2 linked regions of the Ancylothrix sp. D3o genome follow. Each later gene encodes a partner of the first gene's protein in a complex. Links are inferred from orthologs where the notes say so. Each region holds a gene or a part of one and is shown in the gene's direction. Other genes may lie near its edges.

Evidence for each region. The genes of interacting proteins can lie anywhere in the genome.
Region 2: the proteins of hisH (region 1) and hisF are in contact, whole or in part, in a crystal structure (PDB 6RU0), measured with the Thermotoga maritima proteins. The link is inferred for Ancylothrix sp. D3o from one-to-one orthologs. Residues at the interface, in WP_004080484.1 of Thermotoga maritima: Asn15, Arg18, Arg22, Arg117, Leu118, Pro119, His120, Met121, Gly122, Trp123, Asn124, Asn134, Gly135, Tyr136, Tyr138, Val140, Tyr158, Glu180, Lys181, Ser182, Ser183, Lys184, Ile185; in WP_004080486.1 of Thermotoga maritima: Met1, Leu2, Ala3, Arg5, Ser40, Glu41, Asp45, Glu46, Ala70, Glu71, Ile73, Asp74, Ile75, Pro76, Phe77, Asp98, Lys99, Ser122, Gln123, Glu161, Thr195, Leu196, Asn247, Arg249, Glu251.

The regions. Positions count from the first base shown.
Region 1 is NZ_JAMXEX010000017.1:17-4,932, reverse strand. What follows is about bases 1,887-4,590. They hold hisH (imidazole glycerol phosphate synthase subunit HisH), read left to right. Parts: upstream 1,887-2,775; coding sequence 2,776-3,405; downstream 3,406-4,590. Other genes in these bases: NG798_RS21665 (hypothetical protein), read left to right, coding at 3,577-4,497; NG798_RS21675 (peptidase C15), read right to left, coding at 2,181-2,711; NG798_RS21680 (circularly permuted type 2 ATP-grasp protein), read right to left, coding at 1,887-2,010. In the rest of the region: NG798_RS21685 (alpha-E domain-containing protein), read right to left, coding at 1-545; more of NG798_RS21680, read right to left, coding at 577-1,886. UniProt on the Escherichia coli protein: IGPS catalyzes the conversion of PRFAR and glutamine to IGP, AICAR and glutamate. The HisH subunit catalyzes the hydrolysis of glutamine to glutamate and ammonia as part of the synthesis of IGP and AICAR.
Region 2 is NZ_JAMXEX010000016.1:96,803-102,256, reverse strand. What follows is about bases 2,613-5,454. They hold hisF (imidazole glycerol phosphate synthase subunit HisF), read left to right. Parts: upstream 2,613-3,569; coding sequence 3,570-4,340; downstream 4,341-5,454. Other genes in these bases: NG798_RS21555 (hypothetical protein), read right to left, coding at 5,268-5,454; NG798_RS21565 (hypothetical protein), read left to right, coding at 4,594-4,881; NG798_RS21575 (response regulator), read left to right, coding at 2,773-3,222; NG798_RS21580 (ATP-binding protein), read left to right, coding at 2,613-2,740. Outside these bases: NG798_RS21585 (Coenzyme F420 hydrogenase/dehydrogenase, beta subunit C-terminal domain), read left to right, coding at 32-1,240; more of NG798_RS21580, read left to right, coding at 1,538-2,612.

The DNA.
Region 1 (4,916 bases):
AAAATAAAATACTTGACATCCAAAATGCGAGCGGTTTTGTCGGCGCGTTCTAAAAGCCGGCCCATGTGCCCAAAATTCCAGCCTTCATTGTGTGTCATTGTGCCGTCCATGACGCCGGCAAATAAATGACTTGCCATTTTTACTTCGCTATAAAAATCATGCAAGTCTAAGACTGATTGTTTGGGGGCTGCTTCTTTTACCATCATGTAAAATGAGTTGAGTTGTTCCCACATTTCTGAGGAAATAATTTCTCGAATTGAGCGAGCGTTTTCTCTGGCAATTTGTAAGCAAGAAAGGATTGAGTTGGAATAGTTTCTGTCGAAGGTGAGAAACTGAATTACATTTTCTGCGGTGGCTTCGCCGTAGCGTTCTTTAAAGGCCGGCATATCGCCAGCGGTGATAACTAAAGGCTCCCATTGAGTACGCGAACCGGGGGGAGAATCTAGCAATAAATTGAGGTTAACATCTATAAAACGCGCGATGTTTTCGGCTCGTTCGACATAGCGGTTTAACCAATAGATTGAGTTGGCGACACGACTTAACATTTTTGATTTATCCTCCTAAGTTTTGGGGCTATTAAGGTGTTAAAACCCAGGTATCTTTTGAGCCGCCTCCTTGGGAGGAGTTGACGACTAAGGAGCCTTTTTTAAGGGCAACACGGGTTAATCCGCCTGGGTTGACATAGATTTCTTTGCCATACAAAATATAAGGCCGCAAATCAACGTGACAGCCGGCAAATTCATTGTCTATGAGTGTAGGAACTCGTGACAAACATAGGGTAGGTTGACCGATATAATTGCGGGGGTTGGCTTTTATTTTTTCGGCAAATTCTTGACGTTGTTCTGGGGTGGCGTGGGTTCCTACAAGCATTCCGTAACCTCCGGCTTCGTTGGCGGCTTTTAATACCATTTTATCGAGGTTTTTTAGGACGTGCTGGCGGTGTTTTTCTTCCCAACACATATAGGTAGGAACGTTGGCAATAATTGGTTCTTCTGAGAGGTAATAGCGGATCATTTCTGGTACATAGGCATAGATGACTTTATCATCGGCTATGCCGGTGCCCATTGCGTTTGCAATTCCAACTCTACCGGCTTGATAAACTTCTACTAAACCGGGTACTCCTAATAGTGAATCGGGACGAAATGCTTTAGGATCAATAAAGTCATCATCAATGCGCCGGTAAATAACATCAACTCGTTGTAAGCCTTTGGTTGTCCGCATTTGTACATAGCCGTCGGAGATGACTAAATCGCGTCCTTCTACGAGTTGAACTCCCATTTGTTGAGCGAGGAAGGAATGCTCAAAATAGGCGGAGTTGTAAATACCTGGACTGAGAACAACAACGACTGGATCGGGTAAATTGCTGGGGACAAGATTGAGGAGGGTTTCTAACAGGTGGCTGGGGTAATCATCGACCGGCTGCACGTTCATTGTGCGGAAAACTTGGGGAAAGGTGCTTTTCATTACGCGCCGGTTTTCTAGCACATAGGAAACGCCAGAAGGAACGCGGAGGTTATCTTCTAAAACATACCAGGTTCCGTCTTTGTCGCGTACTAAATCGGTGCCGGTGATGTGACACCAAATGCCGGCCGGTGGTTTTAAGCCGATGCAGGGTTTTAAAAAGCCTTTTGCTGAGTTGATGATTTCGGCGGGAATTATGCCGTCTTTGATAATTTTTTGGTCGCCGTAAATGTCTGCAATAAAGGCATTGAGGGTAAAAATTCTCTGTTTGAGTCCGCGCTCAAGTTTTGCCCATTCTTGGGCTGAAACTATGCGGGGGATGATGTCAAAAGGAAAGATGCGCTCGGTGCCTTCGCTGTCGCCATAAACGTTGAAGGTGACTCCGAGTTTAAATAGGGCTATTTGTGCGGCTTGTTGCCGGCGTTTGAGTTCTCCTTCAGGTAGGGAGTTTATTCTTTCTATGAGGGGTAAAATTTCGGGGCGTGGTTTGCCCTTGGCGATGAATAGTTCATCATAAAAGTCACCGGGATCGTAAGTTTCAAAACGCACTTTTTTTGCTCCATTTTTTTAGTTGTTTTACCGGCTTTAGGGTGGCTATTGTCTCCTTACTCTGGTATAGAGTGTGGGGGGATTTTATAACTGTAGCCGGTAATACCGCGAGAAGTTGGACAAGGATAAGTTTTTTAACAAAATTGGCTGGGGGAATGGGGAGAAATAAGTCAAGCGTATTTTTGCGGAGGTTGATAAGAAAGTTTGAGCCGGTGGAGGAGGGTTACAAAGTCGGCAAATATGGGGCAGGTGTTTTCTTTGGTTAAAACCGGCACATGGACAAAGATACAGGGGGTAGATGGGTGTTTTTGCAGTTCGTTTAAGGCTGAATAATAAAGGGCTTCACAAACAAATTTTCCGGCTTCGTGGCTAATTTCTGTGGAGGGTAAATCTGCTACTAATTGTTCAAGATTGACGGCGGTTAACAGCACGTTGTTTTCGTTGGTAGCACGCGATTCTACGGTTAGTTTGGTGCGACTTTCTGCCATGCCGCAACAGACTACTATATCGGGGGTGGTTTGTTTAAGTTTGGCGATAAGTTTAGCGGGGGCTAGGTCAAAATCAACGGGTAATTTTCTTAAGAAAATGGCTTTGATAAAATCGGGGTGTTGGGAAATTAATTCTAATAAATCATCGGAGGCGTTAGATTTATGATGTGTAAGCCAAATATCAAAGGAGGTTAACAAAAGCTTGGGGTTCATAAGAAGGCTGATTAGGTAGTATAATAGTTGGAGGTTCTAGTAATAGTATAAGGGAAAAAAGGCTATGCCTGTGATTGCGGTGATTGATTACGATATGGGAAATTTGCACTCGGCGTGTAAGGGTTTGGAAAATGCGGGGGGAACTCCAAAAATTACGGATGTGCCGGCAGAAATTGAGCAAGCGGATGCGGTGGTTTTGCCTGGGGTGGGGGCTTTTGATCCGGCAATTCAACATTTGAGATCGCGGGATTTAATTGGGCCGGTTAAAGATGCTATTGCTTCGGGAAAACCGTTTTTAGGAATTTGTTTAGGGATGCAAATTTTGTTTGATGGTAGTGAGGAAGGCAAGGAACCGGGCTTAGGTATTATTCCGGGTGAGGTTCGCCGGTTTAAGCCTGAACCGAATCTCACAATACCTCACATGGGCTGGAATCAATTGGAGCTAAAACAGCCTGATATCAAGCTTTGGGAGAATTTAGGGATTGAGCCTTGGGTATATTTTGTGCATTCATACTATGTAGAGCCGGCAGACCCAGCGGTGAAAGCGGCAACGGTGACACACGGCAGCCAAACGGTTACGGCAGCAATTGCGCGAGATAATGTAATGGCGGTGCAATTTCACCCAGAAAAATCATCGAGTGCAGGGTTACAAATGCTGGCAAATTTTGTTCACCAATTGAATAAACCCGAATAATAAACCTTTGCCGGTAGACCGTTAATTTTAGCGGTTTGATTATGCCAGTGAGGCCCGAAAAACCCGGTTTATTAAATAAACTGGGTTTTCAATTGTGGAGGTTTAGATAACAATTAAAAGCCCAATTGGTGTATAATTAATTCTTAAGAAAATATAGTTAGGAAAGCCTCAATGACACGCTTTCTTTATGACCAATTTGCCAAGGATCTACTGACGGAACTTTTAAAACCTTTTGGAACGGTTCAAACCGGCAAGAATTTGGCAGGAGAAGTGAGACAAATTGATGTATTATTTTCGCCTTCAGCAGAGCCGGTGGATACAACTGATCTGGGACTTTTGGCAATTTTGGCGGCAAAAAGTGCCGTATTTGAGCCGTTTCGCAATGCGATAAATGCGGCGGATATCCGCAGTTGTATGAGCAAAGTCTTTGATTTGTTTGCCGATCAAGAGCGAGTTGCTAACCGTGAAAACCGTCGCTTAAATGAGGCTGATTTACCTCAGCTTTGGATACTTTCGCCAACAATTTCTGGGTCTTTGTTAGAGAAATTCCGCGCCACCCCCGATGAAAATTTACCAGCGGGTATTTATTTGATGGGGGAGGGTTTAAAAACGGCACTTGTGGCGATTCACCAATTGCCGGCGACACCTGAAACTTTGTGGTTAAGAATTTTAGGCAAAGGAACTGTGCAAAAACAAGCGATTGCTCAGTTAGTCGCTCTTCGAGAAGATAATCCTTTCCGGCAAAACGCGCTAGAATTGCTGTATAACTTACGGACAATTTTAGAGATACGTCAAAATATTGATCGAGAAGATCAGGAGTTGATCATGGAACTTTCACCGATTTACTTGGAACGGCTAGAAAATGCTACTCAGCAAGGAATTCAGCAAGGAATTCAGCAAGGAATTCAGCAAGGAATTCAGCAAGGAGAACGGCAAATGGTTGAAAGTTTACTGGAAATAAAATTTGGTTCAATTGATGAAGAATTATCCCAAATTATTGAGCCTTTAATTAAACTTCCAGCCCGCGAACGCAGCTTGCTGATTATGCAATGTTCCCGCGATGAATTGTTAGCTAGACTGAGCCAGTCTTGATAAGTATTGACAGCCGGCAATGCCGGCTTTTTTTATTTTAGGCTAAATAATTTATCTTTTCTTGGTGGTTAAAACGCAAGCGGTGATGAAAAGAGTAAAGCTGATATAGCCTATCACCGTCAACCATTCTTGCCAACTGCCGGAAAGAGTCATAAAGGAATCACTCATTATCTCAACCTAAAAATTCACGCAACTTTTAGATTTTAACTCTATCCGTGAAACCCAAGAAAGCCGCTTTTTTAAATAAACCGGCTGGGTGCATCTCACTTTTGCAAATGGTTCAAAAAATGTTAAGCTGAAAAAGCCAGTAAAAACCTCAAGAAAGGATAAGATGAAGAAAATGACACCCCAGGAAGAACAACAGCTAAAAGCCCACTTAAAAGCCGCCGCAGAAATTCTTTACAAGAATACAGATCCAG
Region 2 (5,454 bases), on another replicon or contig:
AGACAAGACCAATATAAAAGAACAACTTTCAATGACCTCACTAGCACCCAAACCCGACAAACACAAAAAAGCCAAAGCCCTCAAACCAGGAAGCATCCGCCCCGCCAAAGAACTATGCAGCGAATGCGGCCTTTGTGACACATATTATGTGCATTATGTCAAGGAAGCCTGCGCCTTCATCAACCAACAAATAAGCGAACTCGAAGAACAAATACACGGACAAAGCCGCAACCTAGACAACCCCAACGACCTCTATTTTGGCGTTCATCAAGACATGATGGCCGCCCGCAAAAAACAACCCATCGAGGGCGCACAATGGACAGGCATCGTCAGCAGCATCGCCTGCGAAATGCTCACACAAGGCATAGTTGAAGGCGTCGTCTGCGTCCAAAACACCAAAGAAGACCGCTTTCAACCCATGCCGGTCATCGCCCGCACCCCCGCCGAAGTGCTCGCCGCAAAAGTCAATAAACCCACCCTATCCCCCAACCTTTCCGTATTAGAAGAAATCGAAAAATCCGGCCTTAAACGCCTTCTTGTCATCGGCGTTGGCTGCCAAATTCAAGCCTTACGCGCCGTCGAGAAAAAACTAGGTTTAGAAAAACTCTACGTTTTAGGCACACCCTGTGTCGATAACGTCAGTCGAGCCGGTTTGCAAAAATTCCTAGACACCACCAGCAAATCCCCCTCAACCGTCGTTTATTACGAATTCATGCAGGATTTCCAAGTACACTTTAAACACGAAGACGGCTCTATCGAAAAAGTCCCCTTCTTTGGACTAAACACCAAAGAACTCAAAGACGTATTTGCCCCCTCCTGCATGAGTTGTTTTGATTACGTCAACTCCCTTGCCGATTTAGTCGTAGGCTATATGGGAGCGCCCTTTGGCTGGCAATGGATCGTCGTTCGCAACGACACCGGCCAAGAAATGTTAGACCTCGTAAAAAATCAAATTGACACCCAACCAGTCACCTCCTCTGGCGACCGAAAAGCCGCCGTTCAACAAAGCATTCCTGCCTACGATAAAGCCGTCACCCTCCCCATGTGGGCAGCAAAAATGATGGGAGTTGTTATCGAAAAAATCGGCCCCAAAGGGTTAGAATACGCCCGATTTTCCATTGATTCTCACTTCACCCGCAACTATCTTTATGTCAAACGCAACCACCCAGAAAAACTAGAAAATCACGTTCCCGACTACGCCAAAAAAATCGTCAGTCAATATAAATTACCCAAAGCTTAAACACTGATTGGGTGCTTATCATCCAATTTGATACGCACCCTTTACTTTCTTTATGCAAAAAATATCAAGATTGTCTTTCCTCATAATCCCTTATGGCTTTTATTAACAAAAATTATTAAAACTTGTTTTTAAGGCCCAAATTTTGTAAAATATTCACAGCCGACGGAGATACAGCAAAAATTAAATCCATAAAAACCAAAAACTTTTAATACCGGCTGCCCTTAGTTAAGGCCATAACACAATAGCAAATAAAAATCAACCTCATCCAAATCAACCCCAAAATTTCAATAAAAAATCATGGTCGAATTGTCACATCAACTGCTAGGAGCAACACCATTCATGCCACACGGACACTGTTACCTGTGGAAAACCGGCTTAGTGGGGCTTCATGTTGCGTCTGACTCTCTAATTGCCCTCGCCTATTATTCCATACCCGTCATCCTCATTTGCTTTGTCAGACAAAGAGAAGACCTACCCTTTCCCAAAGTATTTTGGTTATTTGGAGCCTTTATCATTGCCTGCGGCACTACCCACTTTATGGAAGTATGGACATTATGGAATCCTGATTACTGGCTCTCAGGAATTATCAAAGCTATAACCGCCATTGTTTCCCTCTACACAGCCTTAGAACTCATCCCGATTATCCCACAAGCCCTCGCCCTTCCAAGCCCAGCAAAATTAGAAGCCATCAACCGAGAATTAGAAAAAGAAATATTAGAAAGACAAAAAATAGAAGAAGCCTTAAAAGCCTACATGGAGCAACTCGAAACCAGCAACCGGCAACTCGAAGAATTTGCCTACGTTGCCTCCCACGACTTACAAGAACCCCTCAGAAAAATTCTCACCTTTGGCGACCGGCTCAAAACAAAATGCGACACAACCTTAAACGAACAAGCCGGCGACTATTTAGAGCGAATGCAAAACGCCGCCAAACGAATGCAAATTCTCATCAATGACTTGCTGACTCTATCGAGAATCAACACCCCAACCAGCGGCATGAAAACCGTTAACCTCGCTACAATTATCTCAGAAGTCAAAGGCGATCTCGAAGTCAGAATTGAACAGTTAAATGCCAAGCTAGAAATCGGAGAATTGCCAACCCTAGAAGCCGATCCTACCCAAATGCGTCAACTGTTGCAAAACCTTATTGACAACGCCTTAAAATTTACCCCACCCGGAGGAAAGCCCCACATCAAAATTTATAGCCACCCCTACAAAAACCCAGACGGCAATTTTTCAGAAATCGAGGAATATTGGCAAATCTTCGTCCAAGATAACGGCATAGGATTTGATGAAAAATACCTCGAAAAAATCTTTATCCCCTTCCAACGCTTACACGCACGCAGTGAATACACCGGCACCGGCATAGGACTCGCCATTTGTCGTAAAATTGCAGAGCGTCACAACGGCACCATCACCGCCAAAAGCTCACCCACAGAAGGCTCTACCTTCATCATTACCTTACCCATCAACCAAACCAAAAAAGGACAACTAACGTGAACTTCTCCAACAAAAAAAAAATTATCATCCTCATGGCAGATGACGATCCAGATGATCAGCTACTTGCCAGCGAAGCCTTGGAAGAAATCAAATTACCCGCTGTGCTTTACTGCGTAAAAGATGGCGAAGAACTCCTCGATTATCTTTACCAAAGGGGCGCATTCGCCAACCCCGAAAATGCTCCGCGACCGACGATTATTTTACTCGACCTTAATATGCCAAAAAAAGATGGCAGACAAGCTCTTGGCGAAATAAAAGCAGACCCAAGCTTACGGCGAATTCCAGTCGTTGTTCTCACCACATCCAACGCCCAAGTAGACATAAAACAAGCCTACGACGGAGGCGCAAGCTCATTCATTACCAAACCCATGACTTTTGATGCCTTAGTGGATGTTATGCTCACCCTCAGCAAATACTGGTTTAATGTCGTCGAACTACCCCCATTGGGAAGCGGGGATGGACACCAGCCATATCACCATTAAATTTTATCCCCAAGGGTGCTAACTCCCGCCGATTGCTTTTCAAGCCAGCCTCTTTTAATCTTTCTTTTTTTTGCCCACAATTAAGTGTGAAAATTCAAGCCCTGCGTCTCAGGATAAGGCAGTTATTTTTGTTGATTTTGAAACGGTTATTTTCCCTAATTTGGAGCGGAAATTGAGCGATTTAATTGGCCGTTATCCTGCCTTTGGCTCAGCTTTTCTGGAGTGATGATCACAACAAAATGAGTTAATTTATAAAATGTCTTTTTCAAAATATTTAAGTGGTCACCATGTAGTAAAATCTTTGGCACGCAAGCGCTTTATGTTGTTTCAGGTGTTGGTAAAAATTTATGCTGGCGAAAAGAATTTTGCCTTGTTTGGATGTCAAGGCCGGTCGGGTTGTGAAGGGGGTAAATTTTGTTAATCTGCGCGATGCCGGCGATCCGGTGGAGTTGGCGCAGGTTTATAATAAGGCCGGCGCCGATGAGTTGGTTTTTTTGGATATTACGGCCACTCACGAAGACCGCGATATTATTTTTGATGTGGTTTACCGGACAGCAGAGCAGGTGTTTATTCCGCTGACGGTGGGTGGCGGTATTCAAAACTTAGAAACAATTAAAAAATTGTTAAGAGCCGGTGCCGATAAGGTAAGTATCAATTCGGCGGCGGTGCGGGAACCAGATTTTATTAACCGGGCCAGCGAACGTTTCGGCAATCAGTGCATTGTGGTGGCGATTGATGCTCGCCGGCGGACAGACCCAACTAATCCGGGGTGGGATGTTTATGTGCGCGGGGGTCGAGAAAACACGGGCATTGATGCGCTGGCTTGGGCTTCTGAGGTGGTAAAGCGGGGTGCAGGCGAGTTGCTGGTGACGAGTATGGATGCTGATGGAACTCAGGCCGGTTATGACCTTGAGCTAACTCGTGCAATTGCTCAGGCTGTGGAGGTGCCGGTGATTGCTTCTGGGGGGGCCGGCAATTGTCATCATATTTATGAGGCGTTGAGTGAGGGAAAGGCTGAGGCGGCTCTGCTGGCTTCTTTGCTGCACTACGGTCAGTTGACGGTGGGAGAAATTAAGGATTATTTGAGCGAGCAAAAAATGCCGGTGCGGCGCGCCTAAAAACAGCGGCCCACAAGCTGATTATTTGGCCTTACACATCTGGGGGATGATGTTGTCGGGCCAATTCCCCTGGGGTTGCCCCATAGTAGGCTGCTCAGGGGCAATAGCCATAGGGAAAACCACACAATATCCCCCCGTCCGCTTGCCCTTTGTAATAATTTCTTAACAAACGCTTAAGGGTTTTCATTACCCAAGAGTGTTGATACAACCCCTACGATATGTCAAGATAACAATAGTTAAATTATGTAAAGAGATGTTCATAATACTTGTTATTGTTATTGGTTTGGTGGCTTGGTCGCTGCACCTGATGCAGGAAGCCGTGCAACATCGGGAGTTTGCCTTGATGCTGGCCGGTACTCTGGTGGCATCTGCGGCGGCGGCTATGGTAGCGGTTTATTTTTTGATGGGGGGTTATGTGGGTTATGTTACCGAACTGACTCAGCAATCCTATCTTCAAGATTCGGCTGAGGTGGAATATCTTAGCTGGGTTTACCAGACGGATGCGCCGTTTTTTACCGAGGTGCCGACAACCCATCCTTAAACAATTCAACCGGCGCTGTAACTGCTCCAAAACTAACCAGGATCAGTATTTCAAGAAATTACAAAAAAAATTTGCAAAAACGCTTGACATCTTTGAGGAAGTTGTGACAATATGATTAAGCACACCGCAAGGGGTTATAGCTCAGTTGGTAGAGCACCTCAATGGCATTGAGGGGGTCAGCGGTTCGAATCCGCTTAGCTCCACTATAACAATTTTGAATTTTATATTCAGGATTCAATTTCAAATTAAACTTGATTTTGCTTGGTTTTGGCGTTTTTCTAAGCTGGGTGAAACGGCATTTAATAATCAATCAGGATCAGCAATGATGTTTTAAATGGTTCACCGCTCACCGGCCCTCAACAATGAACCATAAATTTGCCGGCATTTTATTCATCTTCTTCTAGCAAGGCTACAGCAACCGCATCAAAAGCAAAAGCAAAGACGAGGGGCATAGGAGAGTGAAGGAGATAACTTAAAACAGCACCGGCAGCGGTGGCAACAAAGGCGGAGGCTGACCAGAATTTTTCATGGCGACTCAAGCCTTTTCGAGCTTTAATCCAGCGCAGGGTTTTT